2 regions of the Paenibacillus thailandensis genome follow, and region 1 is predicted to be linked to the other one. Evidence: a T-box and tRNA genes for the amino acid it is inferred to sense, from the RefSeq annotation. Region 1 holds a T-box; the other holds one or more tRNA genes.
What was found. The T-box of region 1 lies ahead of ACFSW5_RS18285 (arginine--tRNA ligase). A T-box ahead of a tRNA ligase gene usually reads a tRNA of that ligase, here a tRNA-Arg.

Region 1 (15,887 bases):
CGTTGACGACGGAATTGAACAGTCCTACCGCGGTCGAGAAGCTGTACTGCGCGTCCAGCAAGCCGGAGCGGTATACGAAGGTGGAAATGACGTCCGACGACTCCATGTTCAGCGAGTTTTGAAGCAGCAAAATTTTCTCGAAGCCGACGCTCAGGACGCTCCCCATGTTCAAAATGAGCAAAATAATGATCGTCGGAACGATCGCCGGGAGGTTAATGTGCCAGATGCGGCGCACCCGGCTGGCGCCGTCCATGATCGCCGCTTCGTGCAGCTGCGGATCGACCGCAGATAATGCCGCCAAATAAATGATCGTTCCCCACCCGGCGCCCTGCCAGACGTTCGACAGCACATACATCGTTTTGAACCATTTCGGATCGGTCAGCACGTTGGGCGCTTCCAGTCCGAACCATTGAAGGATGTGCGTCATAATGCCCGTGGACGGAGAAAGGAACGTAATGATCATGCCCGCCATGACAACCACGGAAATAAAATGCGGCGCGTAAGTGATCGTCTGAACCGCACGCTTGAAGAAGCCGTTCTTCGCTTCGTTAAAGGCGAGCGCAAGCAGAATCGGAAGCGGAAAACCGACCGCGAGGTCGTACAAACTGATGCTAAGCGTATTCCATATCAAGTCCCAAAAATAATAAGATTGGAAAAACCGGGTAAAATGCTCGAACCCCACCCATTCGCTGCCAAAAAAGCCCCTGGTCGGAATGTAGTTCTTGAAAGCGATCTGGATGCCGTACATCGGCCCGTAGTGAAAAATGAGGAAATAGAAGAACGCCGGCGCTATGAATAAATAAAGCTCCCAGTTTCTGACGATTCTTCTTCGCAATTTATGGCCGGCTCCGTTTGGCCGAATCGCATCGGCCGGCAACGTCCGTGGATTGATTTGCTGCACCGCATTCACCCTCCCTGACTTTTCCCGCATTGCCGGAATCTTTTTGGCGTTTGGGCGGTCCGACCCGATTTCCGCCGCCGCCCGTCAGCGTTGTAATCAAATTGTAAAGGCGAGGAAAAAAGCGCGTAAATATGTCGTTCTCGTCTTCCTCTCCGGCAATCGTCCGCGGGATGGCCGGAAACGCCCGAAAGCCGCACCGCCGCCCGCTTTTTCCGTCCTGCAGCTTTCTCGAATATGTTTTGTTTGATGTCACATTATCTTTCGCAACTATCCAAAATGTCAAAAACGGCATATGATAAAAATGAACAATCAGGCCATTTGTAAGCGCTATCCAATAATCTTGCGTCATATTATATAACAAATTCAACCTCGTAATTTTGTTTGTAAACGTTCATATATTCCCTGAAAGTGAATTCTAACCGCCCAAAAAATAAAACGGCCCGGGAACGGCTTTCTAACGCCGTTCCCGGACCGCCGCCTCTAAGTTCGTCCCGGCGAGCCAAAACTAGCTTTCCTCCCAAATCCGCCGCAAATTATCCATTGCGATTTTGGAGGCCCGCTTGCATTCTTCCATCCCTTCGAATTCGACCGTAATATAGCCGTCATAACCGAAGCTCTTGACCAGCTTCACGATTCTGCGAACGTCGACGTCCCCTTGACCGACGATAGCGCCGCGCAAATAGTTGCCGTTCGCCGTCGCAAACCATTCGCCTTCGCCGGGATATTCATCGTAATGGCGGAAATAGAAGTCTTTGAAATGAATAAGGGAAGCGTAAGGAAGGTTTTTCATGACCCCGACGATCGGATTCTCGTCCACGCACATGAAGTTTCCGATATCGAGCGTCGTTTTGAAATTCGGACGGTCGACGGCATGAAGCACCCGCTGCACGCGGTCGCTTGCCTGCACGCTGAAGCCGTGGTTCTCGATGCTCGTCGTCATGCCGTACTGCGCGGCGTAGTCGGCAATCAGCCGGCTTCCCCTCACCATCCAATGCAGATGGTTCTCGAACCACTCGATCGTCATGTTTTCCTTCGGCAGCGAAAACGCGGTTACGTCGTGGCGCATATGCCGGATTCCCAGCCTGTGAACGAGATCGACATGCCGCTTCACGCGTTCGACCTCCGCCTGAAAAAGCTCCTCCGTCTCCTGAACGAAGTTGGCCGGCATCGAATAATTGGACAAGGCGATGCCGGCTTTCTCCGCTTTGTCGCGGACGGCGTCCGCCAGCGGCAAATTATCCGCCAGCGTATACCCGTACGGGACGATTTCCATATGCTCTCCGCCGTTATCCGCAATCCATTGGATCGCGTCCAATACGGTCATTTCCCCCGACTTCAGAGCGTTCAGCAAGCTGTAAGAGCTCAAGCCGACTTTCATGTTCTTGTTCCTCCTAGCATGCGCGCGGTTTGGACTTTGGGATGCGCGCGGTTTGTTTAGTAGCATATGGAACGGGGGAACATTCGTAAATATGTCGTTATTGTCCGAGGTCATGTTCACGTTAATGGGGATATGTCGTTTTTAAATTGTCCCGAATCGTACCTCTCTTCGTTCATTCAAGCGGTCTCTGGGGCTTGCGAAAAAGAAAGACCGTTTGCCGGCTTCGGCCGAAACGGTCTACCAATCTTTCGTTATGCTTTATCGAATCATCGTTCCCATTCTCCGGGCCGCTTCCACGACGGCGGAGCTGTACTTCCGCATCGTTTCGTTCGTCATCCGGTTAGCCGGTCCCGATACGGACAGCGCGGCTTCCAGCTGCCCTTTCCCGTTGAAAATCGGGGCGGATACGGCGGCGGCCCCCGTCTCCCTCTCCTCGAAGCTCGTCGCATAGCCTTGGACCATAATTTCGCCGAGCTGCTTGCGGTATTGCTCGTTATCCATGACGGCTTGCCAGTTCGGATCGTTCAATATTTGTTCCCGTACGTCCGGAGGAGCGAAGGCGATCAATACTTTGCTCGAGGCGCCGGCGTACAACGGCAGTCTCGCTCCGACGGGCGCGACCCGGCGAACCGCCTGATTGCTTTGTACGGCTTGGATGCGAATGCGCTCCATGCCGTGGCGGACGTAGATGCTTACCGTCTCTCCCAATTGATCGCGAAGCCGCTCCATCTCGGGCAGCCACAGCGTCGCCGGATCGTCCGACCGGGACAGATTGGCCGACAGCTCCCAAATTTTCAGCCCCAGGCGATAGCGGTCGGTCAACCGGTCCCGCTCCAGAAACCCTTTCTCCTCCAGCGTAGCCAACATGCGGTGCACCGTGCTTTTATGCAAGCCTACCTTCTCTGCGATTTCGGTCATGGCATAATCCGTTCCGGTCGTAAAACATAACAATATGTCAAGCGCGCGGTCAACCGCGCGAACCGTCGATTTGCTTTCCTCCACCGTCGACACCTCCTGCCGGCCGCTTGTCCGATCTTTTCCGTGCAATGAAATCAATTCTCATTTAAGTATACTTGAATTGCGGCTCCATCGTAAAGAGTCCTGCCAATATTACAGTCTCGTTACAGCCGATTAACATCTTGTCGACGTCAATTGACAGGCTACTTCTTTCGACATACGATAAAAGCACTAGAAACACCCCGTTGCTCTCGCCGAAACGGTTCGTCCTTCGAACAGGACTCTATACTCGTTTCCGCTTATCCGCTATGGTCAACGTTTAATACTCACCGTCCGTGATCCATGGGCGTCCGGAATGGCTGACGGGCCATTCGCCTGCCGCGCCTAACGCCTTTAGGCGTCTTTCGCGAATCTTTTGGAAACGAAGATCCGGCACTTCCGCCGCTGATTACCAAAAACGGAGCATCGCTAAGCTGTTTATACGCCATAAAGGTTGTAAACGCTTACATAATATTCGCAGCAAAGGGGAGAGCGCCTATGAATACGACAAGCACCATGATCACTTCGGTTCCGTTAGATAACGGCATATCGCTTCGTCTTCCCGACATGACCGCTCCGGCAAGCGCCGAACGACCGCTGAAACGCAGCCGAAGCTGGACGAGGTGGCTGGCGGCCGCTTCGTCGGCCATGCTGCTGCTGTTTCTGGCCTTCCACGCTTACGTCGCTTACCTGCTTGCCTATCCGCCGGTCGCTCCGCTGTCGTCGAATCCGAAGGAAGCGCTCGGTCTCGACTACGAGGATGTGCTGTTCCCCAGCGCCAGCGGACGAACGACCGTCAGCGGATGGTACATCCCGGCTTACGGCGGAACTTCCGAAGGAGCGCTTCAGACGGCCGCTCTGGGCGGCGATGCGCTCGCCTCGACCCGGACGATCGTGTTCAGCCATGGCTACGGGGCTAACCGCGAAGAAAGCTGGGTCCCGATGTATAAGCTGACCGGTCTCGTCCATAATCTGAACTACAATGTTCTGTTATTCGATTACGGCTACGCGTCCGAAGCTTACAGGGCGCCGGCGACCGGCGGCGCGGAAGAGTCCGAGCAGCTGCTGGCGGCCGTCGAATTTGCCAAATCCCGCGGGGCCGAGCAGATCGTCGTATGGGGATTTTCGATGGGAGCGGGAACCGCTCTGCAAACGGCTTTAAAAACCGACCTTATCGATGCCATGATATTAGACAGCCTGTTTCTTGCAAGCTCGGATACGTTGTACAGCAATATTTCGAACTTCCTGTCGATCCCGCGTTACCCTACCGTCCCGCTGATTGAGGCGATGATGCCGATCTGGTCGGGAACGTCGCTGGGCAGTTTGCCCATTGAGCAGGTGCTGAAGACGTCGTACGATATGCCGATTTACATTATTCACGGCACGGATGACGAGAAAGCCAGCTACCGGACGGCGGAATGGATTGCCGAAGAACAGCTTAATCCGCTGTCCCGTTCGTGGATCGTGACCGGCGGCAAACACGAGCTGGTATTCCGCGTCTATCCGGATGAATATATGGCCCGTGCCGCCGCATTCCTTCACGATGTGAGCGAACGGCAGCAGCCCGTGCTGCAGACCGTGCAAACCGGGACGAACCCGCTCGCCTGAACGGAACGGATGTTGGAGCGAGCTGCACAACTAGAAAGGCGCTGTCCCGAAAGCCGCCCCAAGCGAGTTTTCGGAACAGCGCCTATTTTTTAAACCCCATTAACTCGAAAGCCCCTCCGCCAGACGTTTGATTTGCGCCGAAGCTTCCTCGGCGAAGCCGATCGTCGCCTCGTAATAACGCTCGCCGTCCGCAAGCTTGCCGAAATCGCCGACAGTGATGCTCAGCGCCGTTCGTCCTTCCCGCTCCGTCAGCTCGTATAAATAACCGATATCGTCCGGCCCAAGCTCTTCGGCCGGTTCCCAATTCGATACGTACAAGCTTGTCCGAAGCCGTTTGAACGGCACAAGCTCGGTTACGGTCAGCTGCGTAAATTCGTCTTCCTCCAGATGCCACACCAGCTCCGATCCGAGCTGCAGCTCGGGCTCGTCGAAGCTTTCCGGTACGTCGTCCCATTGCTTGATGAACTCCGGCTTTACGAGCACCTGCCACACGTTCGAAGCCGGCGCGTCGATCTCTATTTCTTGATGTACGATCAATCGTTGATTCAACCTGGCTCATCCTTTCGTATAACGCGGGTTAGCCGCGCAAGCTCCCGCTCCAAATATTGCGCTACTCCGTCTTCCCCGTTGCCGGCTGTTATATAATCCGCCCTCGCGATAATGTCGGGATGCGCGTTGCTTACCGCGACCTTCTTGCCCCCGGCCTCGAACAGCCCTAGATCGTTTAATTGATCCCCGAACACGGTAATGTCCCGGACGTCGATATCCATATGCTTCGCCCACAGCTTCAACCCTTCCCGCTTGTTGGCGCTCGAATGGCTGAACTCCAGGAAGTAGTGATTCTCGATATAATAATCTTTCATAAAGTGGCAATGAACCGAGTCGCCCCATTGCGCCCGCACTTCCTCCGATAGCGGCTGAAGCTCCTCCGGCAAGCCGATATACGTAATGGACAAAGTACGGTGGTCCGCAGGGCAAATCAGCTCGGACAGCTCCTTGAAACGCGGGTCGTCGCCCCGGCTTTGGCGAAACGCCCTCTCGCCGGGACGCCGGATCGGCTCGTGCAGCACCGCTTCCCGATCCAGCTCGTTTAAAGTGAACAGCAGCGGCGTAATGCCGTGCTTCCTCCCGGCTGCGATAATATCGTTCGTGACCGAAGCGTCCAGCCAATAGCCGTCGACCACCTTGTGCGCGGCGCCGTCGTAAATCAAAGCCCCGTTATACAAAATTATCGGGTGCTTCCACGCGATGCGCCCGGTCACCCGGCTCGAGCTCAAATAACCTCGCGCCGTCGCGTAAGTGAATACGGCCCCGCTATGTTGCAGCCGCGCCGCCACTTCCGCCGTGTAAGCGGACAACGTCTGATCCGGCCGGAGCAGCGTTCCGTCCAGATCGGTGACATAAGCTTTAACGGACATCTTGTTCTCCTCGTTTCATGGGAATGTCGTTGCCGGTACAGCCGTACCGGCATCCGTACTCTACCATTACTTCTACTTACGCGGGGCCATTCCCTTTCCGAAGGAGTTCCCGGTCCGAATCCGTGATGTCTATTATTTTACCCCGGACTCGGCGGTTTTTTTTCAATTCGCGGTTTCGGTAGTGAAGAAACTTGCTCATATACGCTTTTAATACAAGCCTCTCGGCAAGCAGGCCCGCAACGCCTAACGGAGCCTCAAACAAAAGGGTGTCGCGCATAACCGTTTCGCAAGCCGTTATTTCTTCGAAGCGATGCTCGTGCCGCATGCTTTTGAAGGCGCCTGTCACCATCTCGTCAACGAATATAAAGGGTCGGTCGTAGCCGGTTATTCGAGAGGTCAGCTTCTGGCGGATGCCAAAATGGGTTGCTTCAAACGTGACGAGTTCCCCTGCTCCGATCTTGCCTTCCGTTACGCCCGCCGCAGCCTTCTCCCGCGTAAACGGCCATACGGTTCGAGTATGCAGACCGATATCTCGCGCCATATCGAAACAAAGCTCTATCGGAGCCCGAATGCGGGTTTCCGTCTCGATCCGGATCATCGGTGGTTACCTGCCTCCCCACACTTTATTCCTGAATTAAAAATCTATTTGTAAGTTCAATCGTTCGACCCCATTTGCGGGTAATTTCCCGCGTGTACCCGATTGAAAATTTGTCTTTACCAAGTTCCTGTAACAATTGTTTTTATTCGAGTGAATACTATATGAAGATTGACTTTTCTGATAATTCGGATATAATTATGCAACATATATCAAATTCAATGACCGGGAGAGTATCTGTTTAAATCAAGCCAAAGCGAGCCGGGACGGTGAAAGCCGGTGCTGAGATAACAGGGAAACGGACCCGCGAGAATGGCTTCCGAACCTTTCAGTAGGAAGTCACGGTTACGGCCGTTATCCGATCGAGTGGTTAAACGCCAAGTTTAACAACAAGAGTGGTACCGCGAACGCACAAGCCAAGCCTTCGTCTCTTTTATGGAGACGAGGGCTTTTTTTATTTTATAAGGAGGCTCATTCCAATGATAACCCAATTGATGATTGACGGCATTAAGAAATGTGTAAAAAGTGTTTGCATCGATCTGGCTCTCCCCTACGACGATAACGTTCCAATTGATGTCGAGCGGCCCGCTCATTTGGAGCATGGCGACTATTCGACGAACGTCGCAATGCAACTGGCCAGAACGTTTCGCAAGCCGCCCGTGCAAATCGCAGGCATGCTGAAAAACAAGCTGGAGGAGCAGGGCCGCTTCGAGAATCTCGTAAGCAAGGTCGAAGTCGCTCCTCCCGGCTTTCTGAATATGTATATCGATTGGAAGGTATGGGCTCAAAGGGAGTTCGCCCTGCCCTCGAACATAGGCGTAAAGGCGGTCGTCGAGCATACGTCCATCAACCCGAACAAATCGGCCCACATCGGCCATTTAAGAAATTCGTGTATCGGCGATACCTTGGTCAGATTATTGAGAAGAACCGGATATGACGTCGAAGTGCATAATTACATCGACGATTTGGGGAATCAGCTGGCCGACACGGTCGTCGGCATGTTGAACGTCCCTTATAAGAATGAACATTCGCGCTTCGGCGACTTCTGTTGGGACATTTACGCTAGAGTGAATAGGGAGTACGAGACCGATCCACGGCTGCTCGAGCAAAGAACGATAGTTCTTCATGCGCTGGAGGAAGGCAGCGGCAATTTATCGTGGATCGGATTGCTTGCGGCCGAGCGGATTGTGCGCGAGCATCTCGAAGAAATGAACGAGTTCGGCATCGGCTATGATTTGCTGGTGTGGGAGAGCGACATCGTCAGGGAAGGATTCTGGGATTCGGCGTTTGGCCTGCTCAAGGAGACGGGACAATTTTATCGCGAAACGTCGGGCAAATTGGAAGGGTGCTGGGTCTTGAAACAACGCTCTTCCGATACGGAAGATAACGAGTCCGAGCATCATGCGGATAAAGTTTTGGTCCGTTCGAACGGCATTTTGACCTATACCGCCAAAGATATCGCTTACCATCTCTGGAAGTTCGGATTGCTGGACAAAGACTTCTCCTATAAACGGTTCGCCGACGGTTTATGGACGACCCGCGTTAACGGAATCCGCTCGTCGTTCGGCCAAGCGGATATCGTCATCAACGTCATCGACCATCGGCAAGCCTATCCGCAAGCGATGGTGAAGCAAGCGCTCGAAATGTTAGGGTACGCGAAGCAAGCCGCAAAGCTTCGTCATGTCGGATACGGAGTCGTCTCCTTAAGCCCGGGAGCCGCACAAGAGCTCGGAATCGACACCTCGGACGGCAAGGCATCGTACGCCATGTCGGGAAGACAAGGGATCGGGATTAAAGTATCCGAGTTGCTGGATCGTATGGAAGGCATCGTTGACCATAAACGGTCGGACAAAAACGGATTGCCGAGCAGAACGATCGCCGCTGCGGCGATCCGCTACTACCTTCTTCGGTTCGGCTTATTGACGGAAGTCGTCTTTGATCTGCAGCAGGCGACGGAGGTAACCGGGAATACGGGGATTTATCTGATGTATTCTTACGCTCGCGCCGCCAGCATTTTAAATAAAGCCGAAGCCGATTGGAACATAAAGCCGGCAGTGCCGGACGAGATCGGGCAAATGGAAAAAGCCGAATACGCCTTGCTTAGACATATCGCCGCCTGGCAGGATACGCTATGGACAGCCGGCAAGGAGCTGTCTCCTAACGCAATATGCCATTACGCGCACGAGCTCGCTACTTTGTTCAATAACTTCTATGCCGCTTGTCCGATTCTGAAAGCCGCCGAGGACAAAAAAGCGTTCAGGATTTGGCTTACTTCTAAATTCAAAGAAACGATAGGCGATGCATTAGACGTCCTTGGGCTTCCTGCGCCGGACCGAATGTAAGGGAAGCAAGGGGTGAAAACCTATGCGCCATGCAAATCTTCCCGCGCGTTCACAATCCTGAAGCTGTCCCCCGTGTCTTCCATTTCGTAAAGCTTGCACCGCGATTCAGGCATTTTGAACGGCTGATGGAGGATCAGCATCCACGTTCCTTCGAATGTTCGGAACAGCATTCCGTGACCGCTGTCTTCTTTCACTAAAGGGAGGAGCTGCTCCCATGGTCCTTCCAGTTTGCCGGTTGTCGACCGGGCGATCGTCTGTACGTAACTGCCCGACTCATAGCTCGACCAGAGCATGATCAGACGACCGCCCGAAGTACGGTACAATTGACATCCGTCCGTTACGTAAACCCGAATGTTGCCGTCGGGCAGCCTATCTTCGTTGTTCCAAGGCGCATCCGAAGCGTTGAACAGACGAATCGGCACTCCGGCGGCTTCAGACAAATCATCCTTTAACCGAACGCCTTCGATCGTGCCGTCAATGGTCTGGATCCACTCGTGACAAAATACCATCCACGGGGACCCGTCTTCGTCCACATATAACGTTCCGTCCAGCGTCATCATCGTTTCAGGCAGTACATGCGCATCCTCTTTCAACAACCGGAAAGGCCCTTCCGGCGACTCGCCGACGGCTACGGCGGTACCCCTCCAATGCTTGGAATACCCGTTTACGGGCTGGCCCTCCAGTTGCCTGTCCTTATTGTGCAGCGTGACGAACAGATAGAAGCGCCCCTTATACTCGTGCACTTCTGGCGCCCAAGCTCCATGCTGCGGATGAGCCCACACCCCGTCAGGGACTGTGAATACGACATATGGCCCTTCCCACTCGGATAAATTCGCGCTTTTGTAAACGATAACCCCGTAACGATCCATTCCGTGCAGCCGAGGCGCTCCTCCCGTATATAAGTAATAAGAACCGGTGCGGCTGTCGGCTAATACGAATGGGTCGTGTGCGGGAATATCGGCCAGACGGTGCCCCTTCCGAGGGTTGTTCACATCGCATGCGGCATTATAAACGGACATTCGGAATCCACTCCTCTTGTACCAACTTACCAATATCGACGCCAATGATTGGAAAAAGTTTCGGGTTATTCCTTTCCATCCCGTCCGTTAGCGTGCAAAAGGCAGCCGCCGGCTGCCTTCGTTTTTTCGAGCTGAAGTTTCTCGTTAGTTATTGTTTAACCTCTAAACGTCCTGTAAAAAACAACTCGGACGGCTCGATCCCGTCCATTTCACCATCTAATATCCGCTTTACATCTTCTAAAGTTTCGTACAGGGTCAACCATTCACCGGATTTCTTCGTGTACGGTTCCGAGACAAAGAAAGGCTGGGCAAGGAAAGCTTCAAGCCTCTCCCCCCGCTTGTATTGTTGCAAATCGATATCGGATATTTTGTCAAAACCTTGTGCTGCCACAAGCGGTCTCAGCTCCCTGTATCGACGAAGCAATTTCCGGGCACGCTGCTGCGCAGTTAAGTGAACAGCGTCCAGATGCGCCCCTTCCAGAACCGTTGAGGTGGATGCAATTGGATCAATCGCTGGATAAATGCTGCGGCTTATTAAGTCTGTATCGAATCTCCAAAGGGTATCTAGAGGTCCGTATGAGCTCTCATCATCCGCAACTTCACAGTTAATATCTACAAGCGCTGTAGTAACCGGACGGGCACCAACTTCTTTCAGACTTTCCCGCAAGGAAAATAACTCGCCGGATAACACCTTGCTTCGATCCACTCCAAGCAAGACATCCTTTTCGTCGCGAAGACCAGCAATGAGTCTATAAATTTCTTCTTTTGACGAATGTGTAAATTCGGACTGTGCTTGAACATGAGTAATGCCCGGAGCGTCAGAATCGGGAGCCCAAAAGACAGTTGCAAACCCTCGCTTTTTCATTCGAAACATAATTTCCGCCAACAATACTAACTGCCCCATGTTTGGCCGAGCCACAAACCCGACCGTACCGCCGCGTACTACCGGAGCAAGTAAATCCAAAGCTTTAATTCCTGTCTCGATCATCCGCAATCCACTCCCTCTGATAATGAGTTCATCCAGACTGCATCCTGCTAAAGAAGCAAGGGCTGCCAAAGTTCTCACTTCAGCTCGACCGACCGGTATTTTCCCCGTACACAAGTTGGAAACAGTCGCTGCCCTAAGCCCAGCCTCCCGTGCCGCAGTCGTAAGATTGGGAACGCGACGGCGCAATAGCGGAACGTTAAGCTGCAACTCCTCATCCATATTTTAGCACCCCTTACTCTGTATAGTAACAATATTTACTCTAAAGCGCAATAATCACTTCAGCTAAACATGTGAAAGACCCTCTACATCGAAAAAAAACAGCCTGCCGAGTCATCGACTCGAACAGGCTGTTTGGCGTATCGGCAGCGGGCCGTCCGCTCATCGCTTCAGCAGCTCCAGAAATTCCGCCCGAAGGGCGGCGTTATCCCGGAACTCGCCGCGAACCGCCGACGTTACCGTTTTGCTTCCCGGCTTCTTGACGCCGCGCGCGCACATGCACAGATGCTCGCCTTCCACGACGACCATCACGCCGTTCGGCTGAAGCGTCTCGTTCAAAATATCCGCGATCTGCGACGTAATGCGCTCCTGCACCTGAAGTCTGCGCGTCACCGCTTCGACCAGGCGGGCCAGCTTGCTGAGGCCGGCGATTTTGCCGCTTGGAATGTAACCGATATGCGCCTTGCCGAAGAAAGGCGCCATATGGTGCTCGCATTGGCTGTAATATACGATATCTTTGACAATGACGAGCTCCTCGTGCTGCTCGTCGAAGGTGACGCCGAGCACATCGCGAGGATCCACCTCGTAGCCGGCGAAAATTTCTTCGTACATGCGCGTAACGCGCGCCGGCGTCTCGAGCAGCCCTTCGCGCTCGACGTCTTCGCCGATCAGCTTCAATATTTCACGGATATGGTATTCGATTCTCTCCCGATTGTTCGCTACCGAACCGTTCACATAATCTTTGATGCCGGCCATAGCGCTTGTCCCCCTTTACAATGGACCCACTCGGCAGACGATTTATTTACGCGGAAATTTCTGATTTTTCATCATCTGTTGAGCGCGTTGCATTTGCTGCTTGTTCAGATTGTAGCCCATCTGCTTGGCCATCTTCTGAATCATTTCAGGATCTTTCTGCATACGTTCAAGCTGCTTGCGCAAATAAAACACGCCCCCGATGAACCCGAGAATGGCCCCGACAATCAGTGTAATGATCGGAATAATATAGCTCCACATAAACGAATGGTCACCCGGTCCTTTCCAATTATTTCGGCTTAGCCGCTAAATATAATAGCCATAATCCCACCTATGATAGCATGGAAAACAGCCGTTCGCAAACCGCTTTTTCCCTTATGGCCCGCGCGTATTGCCGCTTCCTCCGGCCTGGTTATTGTAGGGAGGAAGTCTTCTCCGTCTCCGGCGCCGCACCCTCCGGTTCGGCGAGCCGTTCCAGCGCCCTCTCGATATAGCGGACCGCTTCCTCATCGGTTTCGGTTTGCAGCGCCTTGCGCAAAGCGGCCTCCGCCTCTTCGCCGCCGATCTGGCCCAGCGACCAGGCGGCCGTCCCCCGCAGCACGGGCCTTGGATCCGTCAGCAGTACCCCTTCCAAATGCGGCACGGCGCTTTTATCCTTAAACGTTCCCAGCGCGATCACCGCGTTGCGCTGAATCGGCTTTTTGCCGCGCCATGCCGACGACGTCCGGCCGTAGCGTTCCTTGAACTCCCGGTTGCCGATCGTGAGCAGCGGCACAAGGAGCGGCTTCGCCAGCTCGGGGTCCGGCTGCAGCTCGGGCTGGTGCGTAAAGTTTTTGCCGCGGTTGGCCGGGCACACCGTCTGGCAGGTGTCGCAGCCGTACAGCCGGTTGCCGATTTTTTTCATGAACTCCTCCGGCACCCAGTCCTTCGTTTGCGTAATAAACGAGACGCACCGCTGAGCGTTAAGCTGCCCCGGCCCTACAAGCGCTCCCGTCGGGCAGGCGTCGATGCATTTCGTGCATTCGCCGCAGCTTTCCGTCACCGGCTTGTCCGGGGGCAGCGGCAAATTCGTAATCATTTCGCCCAGATAGATCCAGGATCCGAACTCGGGCGAGATGATCGAGCAGTTTTTGGCGCTCCAGCCGATGCCCGCCCGTTCGGCGACGGCACGGTCGGACAGCTCGCCCGTATCGACCATGCTTTCCGCACGCATCTCCGGCACCCGCTCCCGCAGCCACGTCTCGAGCTTAGCCAGACGGTCGCGCAGCACCGTATGGTAATCCTCGCCCCATGCGGAGCGCGCCATAATGCCTCTGCGTGCGCCCGGCTCCGACTTGGGCGGATTCGGCAGCTTGGACGGATAAGCGATCGCAATGGCGATAATCGATTGCGCGCCGGGAAGCAGCAGCTCGGGCGTCGTCCGCTTGTCGAGGTCCGGCTCTTCGAAGCCGGATTCGTAGCCAAGCTCGCGATGCCGGATCAGCCGCTGCTTCAGCTCGGCGAACGGCGCCGCGGAAGCGACGCCGATCTTGTCGATGCCAAGCTGCGGCGCCGCCGCTTTCATCTCTTCCTTCAGCTTGGCCCAATAATCGGCCGCGCCCTCCGGAGGGGCGGCAATGACGCCAGCGTCCTGGTTGTCTGCGATGTCTTGATGTCGACGATGGTCCATACCGCCGTCCTCCTTTCTTGCTTTAATCTTTCACGCCATCCCTGTTAAAGTCGTTTTATTGCTTCGCGGGCCAGCTCGTCGCAGCGATTGTTCCATTCGTTGTCGCTATGCCCTTTTACTTTAATGTACTCGACCTTGTGCATGCTCATCGCGTCCAGCAGCTTCTTCCACAAATCCTGGTTTTCGACCGGCTCCTTCTTGCTGTTCTTCCAGCCGTTCCTTTGCCAATTCCGGATCCAATTCTGCTGAAAGCAATTCACGACATAAGCCGAATCGCTGTACACTTTTACGCTGCAAGGCTCCTTCAGAAGCGACAAGGCTTCCACGACCGCAACGATCTCCATCCGGTTGTTGGTCGTGTTTTTCTCCCCGCCGGAAATTTCCTTCTTGTGCGGTCCGTAAAACAGCACCGCCCCGTATCCGCCGGGCCCGGGATTGCCGGAACAAGCCCCGTCGGTATAAATAGTCACTTCCTTCACCTATCGTTCCTCCATTACAGCATAGTCATCTGATCCCACGGCCATACGATAAACTCCGCTTTGCCTTTAATGTACGATTCCGGCACGGCCCCGAACACGCGGCTGTCCTTGCTCGCCTGGGCGTGACGGTTGTCGCCGAGCACGAAATAACGCCCCTCCTCCACGATATGTGGGCCGTAATCGTAGCCTTCGATCTCGGTGTCGACGTACGGCTCTTCGATCAGCTTGCCGTTGCGGTACAGTTTCTTATTGTATATTTCGATCTGGTCGCCGGGCAGCCCTACGACCCGCTTCACCAGCAGCTCGGGCTTCTCTGCGCCCATCCTCACGTCCAGCGGATCCTCCAGCACGACGATTTCGCCGACTTTCGGAGCGCGCAGCATATAGACGATTTTATTGACAAAAAGCCACTCCTTCTCCTGCAAGGTCGGCTCCATGGAATGGCCTTCTACCGTCGATAAATTAAATACGAACAGATGGAGCGCAAGGACGATGGCAAACGCGATTGCCGCCGTTTTCAACCATTCGAACAGCTCTCTCAGCCATCCCGGCCCGGTTGCAGCCGAACGCTCGAAGGACTCTGGTGAATCGTCATGGGGCCTTTCCGACTCGGACACGTTCATGGTCTCACCTCGCAGCTCATTTCAATCGCTTTTCATCAATCATAACAATTTGCGGCCAAATAGAAAAGCATATCCGGCTCGAGCGCAGCCATGCGCTCCCAGCAAGATATGCTTCAAATGAATATCGTCGGCAGACGTTTCTATAATCTAAAGAGTATAAACGGCATCTTAACCGGCTACAATGCTCAGCTTCTGGAAAGAACGGAAAAAATCCGAAGCAACGTAGCCAAGCGATTCGTAAAGAGGCAGGATCGGCTCGTTGTGCTCGTCCGCGGCGACCATGATTTTCGTTACGTTGCGCTGTTCGAAACGCTGGCGCAGCGATTGGATCAACGCTTTGCCGATTCCTTTGCGCTGATGATGCGGATGAACGGCAATACGGTAATAATAGCCTTTATGATTGTCGATCGTTCCGATAATGATGCCAACGATTTCTGAATCTTGAACCGCAACGACAACGAGATCGCTATCCCATGACAATTGACGGGCGAATGCTTCCATGGTTTGCTCGTAGCATTCCTCGGTAAGAACCGTCTCCAACAAGCTCGTTACAAACTTGTAATCGGACAACTGAAAGGAACGAACTATCATTCATTTACACCTTCTATACCATGTCATAGTGATGCCTATAGTTAATATTATACGACATGTTTAAACAGAATCCTGCTAAAAACTTTAAAATTCCTTAAAAAATTTAAAGAAACATGCGATTTTATCGTGAAAACGCTTAAATTTAAGCGCTTACACGTTATTTCTTTACGTTTTGAACGATTTTCCCGGTCATTCGGAATAAAATACTTTTGAAACGTAAATGTTGATTTATTAGTGCGAATGCGAGATAATGGATAGGGATATTTACCAAACTACATATTGGAGGATGATTGAATCATGGCTCATCAACT
Region 2 (15,887 bases), on a different contig from region 1:
TTCTCGTCCATTTTATAACCCGGCGGTCCAACCTGAAAATATACATAAAAAACCTGCCCTCAGCTTTTCGAAGATGTGCAGCCTTAAAAAGTTTGCAGAGCAAACTCGCTTCGAAAGCAGGGCAGGTTCGGTCTCCCATATCGTTCCGTTTCTCCCATTACGCGATTACCCGTATAACTTGCATATTAAAAAAAGCGGGAAACATCCCGCTTTCGGTATGGCGATTTATTTGACCAGATAAGCGACAATCAAGGCCAGGATAAAAAATCCGAAAGCCAGTCCGATCGTCAGGCGTTGCAAAAACAATTCCAAGCCGCGCGCCTTCGTTTTGCCGAACAGATGCTCCGCGCCGCCGCTGATAGCTCCCGACAAGCCTGCGCTTTTCCCTTTTTGCAAAAGAACTACGGCAATCAAACCAAGCGCAAAAATAATGAGCAAAATTTTCAGAGCGATTTCCACACATTCCACCTCCAACGACAGGAGTTCCGTCATAAACAGATAGTTTCAGTGTAACATATGCCCGTGCCCAATACAATAGTCAGCCTCTGGCATACCCCGCTCTTTGAAAGAAGGCGAAGCTTTTTTTGGCGCTTTCGATGGGGGTCCGGTCGAACTGCGTCTGCTTTACGATGATGTAAGGAATGTCGAGCTCCGCGACAAGCGGCAGCAGCTTGTCGTATCCGACGACGCCTTCCCCCACCTCCGTATCGATATGGCCCACCTTATAATCCCGGAAATGAACGATCGGCGCCCGCCCGGCATAACGGCCGAGCAGCTCTTCCATATCGACATCGGCATACTTCAGCCAGCCAAGATCAAACTCGATCACCATCTCCTCGGGAGAGGTTCGCTTCAGCACCTCTTCGAGAATCCTTTTGCCTTTGCCCAACGATTTCAGCTCGCCGTCCAGATGGCAAAAGCCGAACTGCAGCCCCGCTTCGCGTACCGCATCGCTGCATTGGCGCACAATGTCCACGTATTGGTCCACATCCGCCATAATCGGTTTTTTCGGAAGCGGAAACCAAGGGCTGATCATGTAAGGAATGCCGACTTCCGCCACGTAATCGGCTTGTTTTTTCAAATCGCTCACGATCTTTTTTTGATTCTCGTAATTGAGCGGCGTATGGGCGGAAATGCCGATAAGGCCGTAATCCTCCAAGGCGGCCTTCACCTTCTTCGCCTTCAGGCGGTAGAAGCCGTCAAATTCCACCGCTTCGTAGCCGATGTCTTTTATTTTCTTCAACGTGCCCAGAAAATCAATCTCCGCTTCGTTCCGAAGCATGCTCATTTGTATGCCGATCGTCGGGGTAACCATCCGTCATTCACCATCTTATCGTCAGTCTGGATCTATAAATGCCGTCACTTATTATTAGACGCAGCTTGGGCCCTTATACCAATCCGTTAAAAAAGCGCCTCGCCGGCGGAGCTCGCCATTCGTGTCCAAGCGATCTTCTAGTCTTTATCAAGAGACATGCAAAAAACAGCTCCCGTAGCCGATGCCCGGGAGCTGCCTGTCTCGTTATATGGAAAGCTTACTTGAAGCTTTTCAGGTTGTAGAACGCGGATTTGCCTGCATATTGAGCGGTCGAGCCCAATTGGTCCTCGATGCGGAGCAATTGGTTGTACTTCGCTACGCGGTCCGTACGGGAAGGAGCGCCCGTCTTGATCTGGCCCGCGTTCGTTGCCACGGCGATGTCCGCGATCGTGCTGTCTTCGCTTTCGCCCGAACGGTGGGAAATAACCGCCGTGTAGCCTGCGCGTTTCGCCATTTCGATCGCGTCGAACGTTTCCGTCAGCGTGCCGATCTGGTTCACTTTAACAAGGATCGAGTTGCCTACGCCCTTCTCGATGCCGTCCGCCAGACGGGCCGTATTCGTTACGAACAGGTCGTCGCCGACAAGCTGCACTTTGCCGCCCAGCTTCTCGGTGAGAAGCTTCCAGCCTTCCCAGTCGTCTTCGGAGCAGCCGTCTTCGATCGTGATGATCGGATATTTGTCAACCCACGAAGCGAGCAGGTCCACGAACTCTTCGGACGTGTACGATTTGCCTTCGCCTTCGAGGTGGTATTTGCCATCTTTGTAGAACTCGGTGGAAGCAACGTCCATGCCGAGGAATACGTCTTCGCCCGGCTTGTAGCCAGCGCGCTCGATAGCGGCAATGATCGTCGTGATTGCTTCTTCGTTCGAGCCGAGGTTCGGAGCGAAGCCGCCTTCGTCGCCAACTGCCGTGTTCAAGCCTTTGTCCTTCAGAACGGACTTCAGGTTGTGGAAGATTTCAGCGCCGATGCGAAGCGCTTCTTTAAACGTCGGAGCGCCGACCGGCAGAACCATGAATTCTTGCACGTCGACGTTGTTGTCGGCATGCGCGCCGCCGTTCACGATGTTCATCATCGGAACCGGAAGCGTCTTGGCGTTGAATCCGCCCAGGTAAGTATAAAGAGGCACGTCCAGCACGTCGGCTGCAGCGCGGGCAACGGCCATCGATACGGCCAGAATCGCGTTTGCGCCCAGCTTGCCTTTGTTCGGCGTGCCGTCGAGCTCGATCATTTTGCGGTCGATCGCCACTTGATCCAGCGCGTCGAGGCCGATCACTTCAGGAGCGATGATCGTGTTTACATTTTCTACCGCTTTCTCGACGCCTTTGCCGAGGTAACGGCCCTTGTCGCCGTCGCGCAGCTCAACCGCCTCGTATGCGCCGGTCGATGCGCCGGACGGAACGATAGCGCGGCCTTTGCCGCCGGATTCGGTCGTTACTTCTACTTCTACGGTCGGATTCCCGCGGGAATCGAGCACTTCGCGTGCGTAAACGTCAACGATGATAGACATTTAGGAACACTCCTTTTGATTTTCTTGGAATCTCGATTAGCCGATTGCATTAGCCGGTTTCGTCCCGAAACCGTGGCTTGTTACATGAGGTTGTGTCAAGCTGTTAAGCCCGATTACTTCTTGATCAGAGACGTACCTGTCATTTCGTCCGGCTTCGCCAGTCCCATCAAGTCCAGAACGGTAGGCGCCAGATCGGCCAAAATGCCGCCTTCGCGCAGCTCTACGCCTTGCTTGGTCACGATAACCGGCACCGGGTTCGTCGTATGCGCCGTGAACGGACGGCCTTGCTCGTCGATGACCATATCCGCGTTGCCGTGGTCGGCCGTAATGATGCAGACGCCGCCTTTGGCAAGCACCGCTTCCACGACCTGGCCGAGGCATTCGTCGGTCGCTTCGACCGCTTTGATCGTCGGCTCCAGCATGCCGGAGTGACCGACCATGTCCGGGTTCGCGAAGTTCAGAATGATGGCGTCATGGCGTTCCGCCTCGATCTCGGCCACCGCTGCGGCTGCCACTTCATATGCGCTCATCTCCGGCTTCAGATCGTACGTGGCGACCTTCGGCGAGTTGATCAGAATGCGCGTTTCGCCCGGAAGCTCGACGTCGCGTCCGCCGCTGAAGAAGAACGTGACGTGCGGATATTTCTCGGTTTCCGCAATGCGCAGCTGCTTTTTGCCGTTCTGAACGAGCACTTCGCCGAGCGTGTTGTCCAGGTTCTTAGGAGAATACGCAACGTAGCCTCCGATCGTTTCGCTGAACAATGTCATGCAGACGAAATGCAGATCTTTCGGTTGTTTCTCCCCACGGTCGAAGCCGCGGAAATCTTCGTTCGTAAACACTTGGCCCAGCTGAATGGCGCGGTCCGGACGGAAGTTGAAGAAAATAACCGCGTCACCCGATTCGACGAGGCCGACCGGCTTGCCGTCTTCGCCGACAATAACGGTCGGCATAACGAATTCATCATAAACCGATTTTTCGTACGATTCAACTACCGCTTGAATCGGATCGGCATATTGAGGGCCTTCGCCGTATACCATGGCGCGGTACGACTTCTCCGTACGCTCCCACCGCTTGTCGCGGTCCATCGCGTAGTAGCGGCCTTGAACGGTCGCGATTCGGCCTATGCCGAGCTCCTTGATTTTCGCTTGCAGCTGCTCGAGGTAGCCTTTCGCGCTGTCCGGCGCTACGTCCCGGCCGTCGAGGAACGCATGGACGTAAACCTCCGCCACGTTCTCCCGCTTCGCCAGCTCCAGCAGCGCGAACAGGTGGTCGATGTGACTGTGTACGCCGCCGTCGGACAGCAGGCCGTACAGGTGAAGCTTCTTGTTGTTCGCTTTGACATGATTGATCGCGCCGAGCAGCGTTTCGTTCTTAAAGAAGTCCTCGTCGCGGATCGATTTGCTGATCCGGGTCAGATCCTGGTAGACGATCCGGCCCGCGCCGATATTCAAGTGACCGACCTCGGAGTTGCCCATTTGCCCCTCCGGAAGCCCGACCGCTTCGCCGCATGCCGTAAGCGTCGAGTTCGGATACGAGGCCATATAACGGTCGTAGTTCGGCTTCTTCGCTTGCGCGACCGCGTTGCCGGTGACGTCGTTCCGAAGGCCGAAGCCGTCCAAAATGATTAATGCTACAGGTGATGCCATCTTACTTTGCCCCCTCAACCAGCGCAATGTAGGACGCCGGCTCCAGGCTGGCGCCGCCTACAAGCGCGCCGTCGATATCTGCTTCACGCATATATTCCGCTACATTGTTTGGTTTTACGCTGCCGCCGTATTGGATGCGTACCGCGCTTGCCGTCGTTTCCCCGTACAAGCTTGCCACGATGCCCCGGATATACCCGATTACATCCTGCGCGTCGGCCGCCGTGGACGATTTGCCCGTTCCGATCGCCCAGATCGGCTCATAAGCGATAACGACTTCAGCCGCTTGCTCTGCGGACAAGCCTTGGAACGCAGCTACCGTTTGCGTTTTGCATACGTCCTTCGTTTGACCCGCCTCGCGCTCCTCCAGCTTCTCGCCTACGCATACGATCGGCGTCAGGCCGTGCCGGAACGCGGCGTGAACCTTCTTGTTTACGATCTCGTCCGTCTCCGCGAAATAAGCGCGGCGTTCGGAATGACCGATAATGACGTATTTCACGCCAAGCTCCTTCAGCATGATACCGCTGACCTCTCCCGTGTAAGCTCCGCTGTCTTCGAAGTGAAGGTTCTGCGCGCCGATGGCGATCGACGTGCCCTTCGCCGCCTGCACAAGCGCGGGAAGCGCCGTAAAAGGAGCGCAGATTACGCTCTCCACGCCTTCGACCTCGGCTTTGCCCTTCACTTCGGAGAAGAACGATTCGGCTTCGGAAACCGTCTTGAACATTTTCCAGTTGCCTGCAATGATCGGCTTTCTCATCGTTATCCCTCCATAGTTTAACGTCCGTTATCTATGTTTGGTTCTCTCTACTCTTATCTCTTTGTATGGTTTTTATCTATAGTTATTTATCGTTAAGAGCCACGACGCCCGGGAGCGCTTTGCCTTCCATGAATTCAAGCGACGCGCCGCCGCCGGTGGAAATATGGTCCATCTTGTCCGCCAGGCCGAATTTCTCGGCCGCCGCTGCGGAGTCGCCGCCGCCGATGACGGTATAACCCGCCGTTTCCGCGCAGGCGCGGGCAACGGCTTGCGTGCCGTGGGAGAACGGTTCGATTTCGAATACGCCCATCGGTCCGTTCCATACGACCAGCTTGGAGTTTTTGATCACGTCGGCGTAAATTTCGCGCGTCTTCGGACCGATGTCGATGCCTTCCCAATCCGCAGGAATGCCGTCGATGCCTACCGCCTTCGTGTTGGCGTCTTTGCTGAAATCGTCGGTTACGATAACGTCAACCGGAAGCAGGAAGTTTTTGTTCAGATCCTTCGCTTTCTGAATAAAGCCGAGCGCCAGATCCAGCTTCTCGTTGTCGACCAGCGATTTGCCGATTTCATAGCCTTGCGCCTTGAAGAACGTGTAGGACAGGCCGCCCCCGATAATAATGTTGTCGGCGATTTCGAGCATTTTGTTGATGACGTCGATCTTGTCCTTAACCTTCGAGCCGCCTACGATCGCCGTAAACGGGCGCTCCGGATTGTTCAGCGCCTTGCCGAGCACGTCCAGCTCCTTCTCCATCAACAGGCCGGATACGGCCGGCAGATGATGCGTAATGCCTTCCGTCGACGCGTGCGCGCGGTGAGCGGCGCCGAATGCGTCGTTGACGTACAGGTCGGCCAGCTCGGCGAACGCCTTCGCCAGCTCCGGATCGTTCTTCTCTTCGCCCGGATAGAAGCGGACGTTCTCAAGCAGCAGCACGTCTCCGTCCTTCAGATCGGCTACTTGCGCTTTCACCGCGTCGCCGATCGCTTCATCGGCTTTCGCCACCGGCTTGCCGAGAAGCTCGGACAACCGCTGCGCAACGGGGGTAAGGCGCAGCTCTTCGACCACGGCGCCTTTCGGACGGCCAAGGTGGCTCGCCAGAATGACTTTCGCGCCTTTCTCGATCAAATGCTTAATGGTAGGCAACGTCTCGCGGATACGCGTGTCGTCGGTAATTGTGCCGTTCTCGAGCGGCACGTTGAAATCGACGCGGACAAATACCCTTTTGCCTGCAACTTCTACATCGCGAACGCTTTTTTTGTTCATCGGTAATCCTCCCGCAGCTTCTATATCTTGTACCCATTAAAGGATATCATATCCGTCAGAAAAGGGCGCTCCTTGTTACGGGAACGCCCTCTTCAAAAGGCTTCAAACGTCTCTCGCAAGCCGAATCGACTGCGCCGTCCTTATGGAAGGACAAACCGTTTCGGCAAGAAATATAAGGCGATGGATAAGCCGGGCTGAGAACCCCTTGTATTTCAAGCGGAATCCGGCCGCGCCGCCCTTCGGCGGCAAAAGCCCGCTCCCGCTGAAATATAAGAAGGTTTAAGCAATGGCTTAGACGTCCGTATATTTCGAATAACGCAGCCGGTCACGACTCGCGAAAGTCCGCTTATTCCGTACCAAGTCTGAGACGGTCAATTCGGGCTCGGCTTACAAGCCTTTGCTTGCGATGTAAGCGGCAAGGTCTACGACGCGGTTGGAGTAGCCCCACTCGTTGTCGTACCAGGAAACGACCTTCACCATGTTGCCTTCGACAACCATCGTCGACAGCGAGTCGATCGTCGAGGAAGCCGGATCGCCGTTGTAGTCGCTCGATACAAGCGGCTCTTCGGAGAAGTTCAGGATGCCTTTCAGCGGGCCTTCGGAAGCGGCTTTCAACGCCGCGTTCACTTCTTCGACCGTTACGTTTACTTTCAGCTCGGCCACGAGGTCCGTTACGGAAACGTTCTTCGTAGGTACGCGCATTGCCATGCCGTTCAGCTTGCCTTTCAGTTCAGGCAATACGAGGGCAACGGCTTTCGCTGCGCCCGTCGTCGAAGGAATGATGTTTTCGGCTGCAGCGCGGGCGCGGCGCAGGTCCTTGTGCGGCAGGTCAAGCACTTGCTGGTCGTTCGTGTACGAGTGAACCGTCGTCATCATGCCTTTTACGATGCCGAACTTGTCGTTCAGTACTTTAGCGAAAGGCGCAAGGCAGTTCGTCGTGCAGGAAGCGTTCGAGATGATCGTGTGCGCTGCCGGATCGTATTTGTCTTCGTTAACGCCCATAACGATCGTGATGTCTTCGTTCGTAGCCGGAGCGGAGATGATAACTTTCTTCGCGCCGCCTTTCAGGTGAAGCTCGGCTTTTTCTTTCGCGGTGAAGATGCCCGTCGATTCAACGACGATTTCAACGCCGTGAGCCGCCCAAGGCAGGTTCTCAGGGTTGCGCTCCGCAAATACTTTGATTTCGCGGCCGTTGACGATCAGCGCGCCTTCTTGCGCTTCAACCGTAGCAGCCAGTTTGCCGTGCGTCGTGTCGTATTTCAGCAGGTGAGCCAGCGTCTTCGTGTCGGTCAGGTCGTTGACAGCGACAACTTCCACGTTCGGGTTGTTCAGCGCTGCGCGGAATACGTTACGGCCGATGCGTCCAAAACCGTTAATACCAATTTTAACCATTGTTTAACTCCTCCTAAAAATTGAGATATGGAATATATGTTCAAGACAAAGCACGGCTTACAGGCTCCATGCCAAGCGTGCCTCATCAAGATGGCGTCTTCTTAGGGTCTGTCAAGCTTGACCGCCCTCGATCATCGCGACGATCTGCTGCGCGGCGGCCTCGTCGGTTACAAGCACGTCGTCATGGCCGAACCGCATGATGGCGGCGATCGCTTCGCCTTTGCTTTTGCCTCCGGCAATTCCGATAACAACCTCAGTGTTAACAATATCCTCCAGCCGTAACCCTACCGTTTGCATTTTGTGCACGACCGAGCCGTTCTTATCGAAATAAAAGCCGAATGCTTCCGCAAGCGCGCCGTCCTGGGTCATCGCGTCGATTTCCCGCCGGTCCAGCTTCCGCCGTCTCGCCATAACCGCCGCTTCTCCGATGCCGTGCACGACGATCCTTGCGCTGCGGATGACGTCCACGACCTCGCGGATGTTGGGCTCCTGCATAATCGAGGCGAACGCCTCTTCGCCCAGATGATCCGGAACGTGAAGCAGCCGGTAATTCGCTCCGGTGCGCTTGGCCATCGTCGAAGCAAGCGTGTTCGCTTGATAATCCAAGCTTTCGCCAAGCCCGCCTCTTGCCGGCACGAACAAGTTCGTCTTGAGCGGCTGCGGGGCCGTCAGCTGGTTGGCCACTTGCGCGATCGTCGATCCGCCGGTGACGGCGACGACATCGTTCGGCCGCAGCACTCTGCCGAGCACTTGGCTTCCCGCCTTGCCGAGCTCTTTCTTCGTTTGCGCGGAGCTGTCCGCATCGCCGGCTACGACAATCACTTGCTTTAAGCCGAAATGCGACCGGATTTTCTCTTCCAATTGCGACAGTCCGGTAAGCGATTTGTAGAAAGGCTCGAGCTTCTCTACCAGTTCCTTGCCCGCTTCGCTGATGCGCATGCCGTTCGGATATATTTCCAGCAAGCCCTGCGACTTCAGAAAATCCGTCTCGGCGCGCAGTACCCGCTCCGTCATTCCGAGTGCCGATGCGAGCGTCCGGCGGCCAATAAGATCGGAGAGCATAACCTGATGCAATATGGAATAGCGCTTCGACATGACATCCAACAGATCGGGCAGAAGCTGCTGCTGCAGTTCAAGGATCTGATGCATCTTTTCGTTTTCACTCCTGTTGGCCTGAAGGTTGGTCAGCCTCGGCATGTATGTACCGGGTCCGATTGCGCTTCAGTATTGGACGTTTTATGTCCCGGGGGAACATTTTAAGTCCCACATTTATCTTAGCTAAAATCGACAGGATGCGCAAGGGACTGAAAACGCTTGCCGTCACCTTTTATACAAAATTAATTTTTGAATTAGCCCTTGCTTTTTTCATTCCAAAGCTTTATAATAAATCTTGCTTTCGTTTTTTATGCGCCCGTGGTCCAATGGATATGACGTAGGCCTCCGGAGCCTGAGATCTAGGTTCGATTCCTAGCGGGCGCGCCATACATAGAAGAACACCGCCTTGATCCAAGGCGGTTTTTTTATTGCAACGGAAAAGAAGCCTTTCTGCCCATAACCTCAACCTTACATCGTCCGGCTATTCCTGCTTAACCGGCGGTGATGATTAGGTCGAGCGGATGCGCGTTATAAGGTCCTATCGGCCCGCGAACGGCATAACCATAATTGGGCTTGACTTCGGCCGGTCGTTCGTTTAAATTAATTGAAATATTCCAAATATTTCGGCGATGAAGAGAAGAGTACATAAACGCGAGCCTTCTCCAGAGAGCCCCGGCAGCTGTAAAGGGGCGAAGGACGGTTTATCGAAACAAGCCTCCGAGCCTCATACCGATCCTTGCTGCCTTGGCCTTGCAAGGGGAGGCTATGACAGGAGCTCCTGTTACAGAGCTAAGGTATCGTCTGTGCGAAGCCGCTAACGGCCGCTCGGCCCGTACCTGACAAGGCCGTCATGGCGACATGCCGGCGAACCGGGGTGGCACCGCGAAGCGAACTCTCGTCCCCAAGACTTTAATCGTCTTGGTGGCGGGAGTTTTTTTATTTTGCATACACTTTACGGAGGTGTTATTCAACATGAGCAGCCACGAAACGCGGGGGCGTACCGCTGCCGTATCCGATTTATTCGAAGGCCTGGAGCTCGACGAAAGAGGCATGCGGACGCGGTTCCCGCCCGAGCCCAATGGCTATCTGCATATCGGCAGCGCCTTTGCGATCCGGATCAACTATGCGCTGGCAGAGAAGTACGGCGGCGTCTTCCATCTGCGGTTCGACGACACGAATCCGCTCGCGGAGGACAGCGAATACGTCCGTGCGATTGTCGAGGACATGAAATGGCTTGGTTTCGATCCCGGGGAGCATATTTATTACGGGTCCGATTACAGCGAACGCATATACCGGTATGCGGTTGCCCTGATCGAAAAAGGCGCAGCCTATGTATGCGATTTGAGCGCGGAGGAAATGGCCGATTATCGGGGAACGCTCACCGAGCCCGGCCGCGACAGCCCTTACCGCAACCGGACGATCGAAGAAAATCTCGACTTGTTCGCCCGAATGCGAAGCGGAGAGTTCCCGGACGGCGCCCGCGTCTTGCGCGCCAAAATCGATATGGCCTCGCCCAATATGAATATGCGCGATCCCGTGCTATACCGGATAATTCATGCGCCGCATTACCGGACCGGAACCGGGTGGTGCATTTATCCGATGTACGACTTCGCCCATCCGCTCCAGGATGCGATCGAAGGCATTACCCACTCGTTATGCTCCGTCGAATTCAAGGAGCACCGGCCGTTGTACGAGTGGGTGCTGAACACGCTAGGCATCGCACCCGCTCCCGTTCAGCGGGAATTCGGCCGGCTTAATCTGACGCGCGCCGTTACGAGCAAACGCTATTTGCGGGAGCTGGTGGCCAACGGGCACGTGGAAGGCTGGGACGATCCGCGGCTTCTTACGTTAAAGGGGCTGCGGAGAAGAGGTTATACGCCGGCCAGCATAAAAGCGTTTCTCGAGGAAGTCGGCATCGCAAGGCATGCAACGACCGTCGACATCAGCCTTCTCGAGCATAAGCTCAGGAGCGGACTGATTGCCGCCGTCCCTTGCGTCATGGGCGTCCTTCGCCCGCTGAAAATCGTGTTGGCCAATTACCCGGACGGGCAAACGGAGGAGCTGGAGCTCCCGAACAATCCGGAGAACCCCGGCATGGGCAGCCGGAAGGTGCCCTTCTCGAAGGAGCTTTATATCGAACAGGACGACTTCGCGGAGCAGCCGGTCAAAGGGTTTCATCGCCTTGCTCCCGGCCAGGAGGTTCGGCTCAAGGGCGCCTATTACATCGCCCTGCAGGAAATCGTAAAGGACGATTCCACCGGGCAAATCGTCGAGCTCCGCTGCACATACGATCCGCTGACTAGAAGCGGCTCCGGCTTCACCGGGCGGAAAGTAAAAGGAACGATTCATTGGGTTTCCGCGAGTCATGCGGTTCGGGCCGACGTCAGGCTGTACGACACGCTGCTGCTGGAGGAGGACGAAAGCGGGGAGCCGCCGGCCGATTGGAAACAGCGGTTAAATCCCCATTCGCTGGTCGAGTTGAAAGGCTGCATGCTGGAGCCTTGTCTGGCGGGAGCGGCCCCCGAAAGCAAATACCAATTTATGCGGCACGGTTACTTTTCCGTCGACAGCAGGCTGTCGTCGCCGAGCACCCCCGTATTCGGCCGCATCGTACCGCTGAAGGATAGATGGAAAGACGGAAAAACCGGCGGTTGAACGCCGGTTTGACCATCTTTGACTTTTAACCGCGAATCCGTTATGATGAGTGTACATTACCAATCTCAAAGTGATAGATCGAGGAGGGAATACAAGTGGATATGAATTTCGTTCCAATGGTTATTGAGCAGAACAATCGAGGCGAGCGCGCCTATGACATTTACTCCCGGCTTTTGAAGGACCGCATTATTTTCCTCGGCACCGGCGTAAACGACGTAGTCGCCAACTCGATTATCGCGCAAATGTTGTTCCTGACGGCAGACGATCCGGAAAAGGACATCTCCCTCTACATTAACAGCCCTGGCGGTTCCATCACTGCGGGAATGGCCATCTACGATACGATGCAATACATCAAGCCCGACGTGTCGACCATTTGCGTCGGCATGGCCGCATCCATGGGCGCGTTCCTGCTCGCGGCAGGCGCGAAAGGCAAACGTTACGCGCTCCCGAACAGCGAGGTCATGATTCACCAGCCGCTCGGCGGCGCGGAAGGGCAAGCGAGCGACATCGAAATTCGCGCCCGTCGCATTCTGAAGATGCGCGACAAGCTGAACGGCATTCTGTCGGAGCGCACCGGCCAGCCGCTTGAGCGGATCGATAAGGATACGGACCGCGATTACTTCATGAGCGCGCAGGAAGCGATGGAATACGGTCTTGTCGATAAGGTGATCGAGAAAGTGAATAATCCGTCGTAACCAATCAAGCGAAAAAGCGTTTGTTCTTCGGGACAAACGCTTTTTTTGTTTTCTTTCAATCAATATATAGTATAATGAACAAGTGACAAAACTACATATAGTTTGGAGTGGAAGGTTTGAAAACGATTTGCGTATATGCCGGTTCCAATCTCGGAACCCATCCGGACTACAAGAGCAAAGCCGCCGAGCTTGGCGCGCTGCTGGCGCAAAGCAACATCCGCCTGGTTTACGGCGGCTCCCGCATCGGCCTTATGGGCGAACTGGCGAACGCCGTATTGGCCGGAGGCGGCGAAGTGATCGGCGTCATGCCGAGAGGATTGTTCAGCGGTGAAGTCAATCATACGGGCTTAACCGAATTTATCGAGACGGCGGACATGCATGAACGGAAGGCGAAGATGTCGGATCTTGCGGACGGATTTATCGCGTTGCCCGGCGGGTTCGGTACGTTCGAGGAATTGTTCGAAGCGCTCTGCTGGGCGCAGATCGGCATCCATCGGAAGCCGGTCGGCCTGCTCAATGTCCAAGGCTATTTCAACCCGCTTATGGATCTCGTCCATAGCAGCATTGACGCCGGCTTTTCGAACGAAAGCCATTTGAGCCTGATCAATCTGTCCAGCGAGCCGGGCGAGCTTCTGGAGCTGATGCGCCGCTACGAACCGCGTCAGCTGGAACGGAAATGGAAGCAGCTCTAAATCCTTTTACGCGAAGATAAACGTAAAAAAAAGCTCCGTCAAAAAGGAGCTTTCGGTTTCGGAATATATCGTCCTGTCGAGGCGCTGGAGACCTATTATTGGTTCTCCAGTTCCTCTTTGCTGACAAGTGCGACTAAAGCGTTTACAGCCTGATCCGCGTCGGAACCTTCCGCACTTATATATACTTCCGTGCCGGAGCTGATCGCAAGGCTCATAATGCCCATGATCGACTTAGCGTTTACTTTTTTATCATCTTTTTCCACAAATACTTCAGAGGAAAATTTGTTCGCTTCTTGAACGAACAACGCTGCCGGTCTTGCATGCAGACCTGTTTTCAACCGAACGACAACAGGAAGTCTTGCCATGGAATTACCCCCTATATCATAATCATCATTTCATGTTAATAACCGGTAACTTCAATTGCGGATTCGACCTTCACGGGCACCCCCGCGCTTCGTCCCGAACGAAGTTGTCCGTCCGCGAAGGCGATTGCCGGGAAATCGATGCACACATTATTATATCATTATAGCATCGGATGCACTAGGAGTAAAAGCTCAAGTGCTCCTTAATTTTTCAGCCAGCTCGTCGATTTTGCGCAGCCTGTGGTTGACGCCCGACTTGCTTACCTTTCCTTTCAGCAGCTCCCCGACTTCCTTCAAGTTCATATCGGGGTGTTGAAGACGGATTTCGGCCACTTCCTTCAGCTTCTCCGGCAAGTTCTCCAAGCCGACCTCTCGCTGCAGCAGCTTGATGTTTTCGATCTGCCGCACGGCCGCGCCGATCGTTTTGTTGAGGTTCGCCGTCTCGCAGTTGACGATTCGGTTCACCGAATTGCGCATATCCCGCATAATGCGAACATCCTCGAACTTGAAGAGCGCTTGGTGAGCGCCGATAATGTTCAGCAGCTCGATTATTTTCTCGCCTTCCTTCATGTAGAAGACGAAGCCCTTCTTGCGCTCGATGCAGCGCGCGTTCAGATCGAATTTGTTCGCCAGCTCCACCAGCGCCCCGCAATGCTCTTGGTACATCGAGGAGATTTCCAAGTGATACGAGGAGCCTTCCGGATTGTTAACCGAGCCGCCGGCGAGAAAGGCGCCGCGCAAATAAGCGCGTTTGCAGCACGGCTTGCGAATAATTTCCTTATCGATGCCATCCTGGAACAGGAAGCCTTCCGAGACGATCCTCAGCTCGCTTAATATTTCCTGAACGCGGTTTGGAATACGCACGATGTAGACATTATTTTTTTTCAGCCTCATTTTTTTCCGGACAAGGAGCTCGGTATGAACCTCGAAGAGCCGTTTGACAAGCGAATAAATACGCCTTGCGATAGCTGCGTTTTCGGTGGATATATCGAGAATGACCTTGCGGCTGGACAGGCTCACGGAACCGTTCATCCGAATAAGCGCGGACAGCTCCGCTTTCTCGCAGCAGGCATCCGCCTCGATCAGCGTCAGTTCCTTTTTGGTTTGTGCCGCAAACGACATCGTTTATCCCCTCTTTCGCAACATCCAGTTCTCTACTAGCTTATAAATATGATGGCTAAGGCGTTCCGTATCGTGACGAAGATAAGTCCGGAACAGGACGAGGCGGTCGGCAATCACCGTATAACCGCGCTTGTTCAGCTCCTCGAGATCAAGCGGGACCTCGTGGGCCCCTTTCTCTCCGTATTTGGCTTTCACCTCCGGAGGAATCTCGCCGTCGTTTACGATGACGTAATTAAACAGCCGAGCGCCGATATGCTTCTCGATGGCGTCCGCATGCATACTGACCGTGTAGCCGTCGGTCTCCCCCGGCTGGGTCATGACGTTGCAGACGAACAGCTTGACGGCCGTCGACCGGACAATGGCCTCCGCCAGCTTCGGCACGAGCAGGTTCGGGATAATGCTCGTATATAAGCTGCCCGGACCCATCAAGATGGCGTCGGCATCGTTGATGGCTTGAATCGCTTCCGGCAGCGGCTCCACGTTCTCGGGATCGATAAATACCCGCTTGATCGGCAATCCCGCCTTCGGGATCATCGATTCGCCTACGACGATCGAGCCGTCCGCCATCTCGGCCTTCAGCACGATAGCCTGGCCGGCGGCCGGCAGCACTCTTCCGCGGACGGCAAGCACCTTGCTCAGCGCGCGGACGCCGCTGACGAAATCGCCGGCAATATCCGACATGGCGGCCAGCATCAGGTTGCCCAGACTGTGGCCCGCCAGGCCGTTGCCGTTGTTGAAGCGGTACTGCAGCATTTCCGTCAATAGCGGCTCGACATCCGCAAGCGCCATCAGCACATTGCGGATATCGCCGGGAGGCGGCATTTGAAGCTCCTTGCGCAGAATGCCCGAGCTCCCGCCGTCGTCGGCCACCGTCACGATTGCCGTTATATCCATCGGCTTCTCCTTCAGACCGCGAAGCATGACGGACAGTCCCGTTCCTCCGCCGATGACGACGATTTTCGGGCGTTCCTGTTTCATCTTATTCTCCATACCCTCCCCCCGCTAATGCTTATCGCGGTCAGCATCCCTGTGGGTCACCCGCACGCGTTCGGTATCGCTGGCCCCAAGCATCCGTCCCAAATATTCCGAAATGGCGACGGAACGATGCTTGCCGCCCGTGCATCCGATGCCGATGACCACCTGGCTCTTGCCCTCCTTGCGATACAACGGAATGAGAAACTGGAGCATATCGAGCAGCTTCGTCAGAAACTGCTGGGTTTCCGGCCACTTCATCACATAGTCGTATACGTCCGGATTTTGCCCCGTATGGGGCCTCAGTTGATCGACATAATGCGGATTCGGCAAAAACCGCACGTCATAAATCAAATCGGCATCGATCGGGATGCCGTATTTGAAGCCAAACGATATGACGTTGACGGACAAGG

Region 2: it encodes a tRNA-Arg, which carries the amino acid that the T-box ahead of ACFSW5_RS18285 (arginine--tRNA ligase) is inferred to sense. The anticodon was not compared.

Annotation. Positions count from the first base shown of each region.
Region 1 is NZ_JBHUMY010000023.1:144,851-160,737, reverse strand. Features, by position in the region: gene ACFSW5_RS18320 (ABC transporter permease) at 1-901, opposite strand, end outside; gene ACFSW5_RS18315 (sugar phosphate isomerase/epimerase family protein) at 1,407-2,279, opposite strand; gene ACFSW5_RS18310 (IclR family transcriptional regulator) at 2,538-3,281, opposite strand; gene ACFSW5_RS18305 (alpha/beta hydrolase) at 3,774-4,883, shown strand; gene ACFSW5_RS18300 (SRPBCC family protein) at 4,983-5,432, opposite strand; gene ACFSW5_RS18295 (HAD-IIB family hydrolase) at 5,429-6,301, opposite strand; gene ACFSW5_RS18290 (SRPBCC family protein) at 6,378-6,899, opposite strand; T-box leader at 7,109-7,331, shown strand; gene ACFSW5_RS18285 (arginine--tRNA ligase) at 7,376-9,238, shown strand; gene ACFSW5_RS18280 (glycoside hydrolase family 43 protein) at 9,259-10,257, opposite strand; gene ACFSW5_RS18275 (ATP synthase beta subunit C-terminal domain-containing protein) at 10,406-11,464, opposite strand; gene folE (GTP cyclohydrolase I FolE) at 11,624-12,217, opposite strand; gene ACFSW5_RS18265 (YneF family protein) at 12,260-12,475, opposite strand; gene queG (tRNA epoxyqueuosine(34) reductase QueG) at 12,627-13,883, opposite strand; gene rnhA (ribonuclease HI) at 13,928-14,362, opposite strand; gene lepB (signal peptidase I) at 14,377-14,985, opposite strand; gene ACFSW5_RS18245 (GNAT family N-acetyltransferase) at 15,154-15,576, opposite strand; gene ACFSW5_RS18240 (superoxide dismutase) at 15,874-15,887, shown strand, end outside.
Region 2 is NZ_JBHUMY010000040.1:2,442-18,328, forward strand. Features, by position in the region: gene secG (preprotein translocase subunit SecG) at 226-459, opposite strand; gene ACFSW5_RS23565 (sugar phosphate isomerase/epimerase family protein) at 539-1,315, opposite strand; gene eno (phosphopyruvate hydratase) at 1,533-2,825, opposite strand; gene gpmI (2,3-bisphosphoglycerate-independent phosphoglycerate mutase) at 2,939-4,471, opposite strand; gene tpiA (triose-phosphate isomerase) at 4,473-5,225, opposite strand; gene ACFSW5_RS23585 (phosphoglycerate kinase) at 5,308-6,489, opposite strand; gene gap (type I glyceraldehyde-3-phosphate dehydrogenase) at 6,877-7,881, opposite strand; gene ACFSW5_RS23595 (sugar-binding transcriptional regulator) at 7,993-9,030, opposite strand; tRNA gene ACFSW5_RS23600 (tRNA-Arg) at 9,289-9,363, shown strand; gene ACFSW5_RS23605 (glutamine--tRNA ligase/YqeY domain fusion protein) at 9,949-11,631, shown strand; gene clpP (ATP-dependent Clp endopeptidase proteolytic subunit ClpP) at 11,733-12,326, shown strand; gene ACFSW5_RS23615 (LOG family protein) at 12,443-13,018, shown strand; gene ACFSW5_RS23620 (HPr family phosphocarrier protein) at 13,114-13,383, opposite strand; gene whiA (DNA-binding protein WhiA) at 13,573-14,502, opposite strand; gene ACFSW5_RS23630 (gluconeogenesis factor YvcK family protein) at 14,506-15,480, opposite strand; gene rapZ (RNase adapter RapZ) at 15,505-15,887, opposite strand, start outside.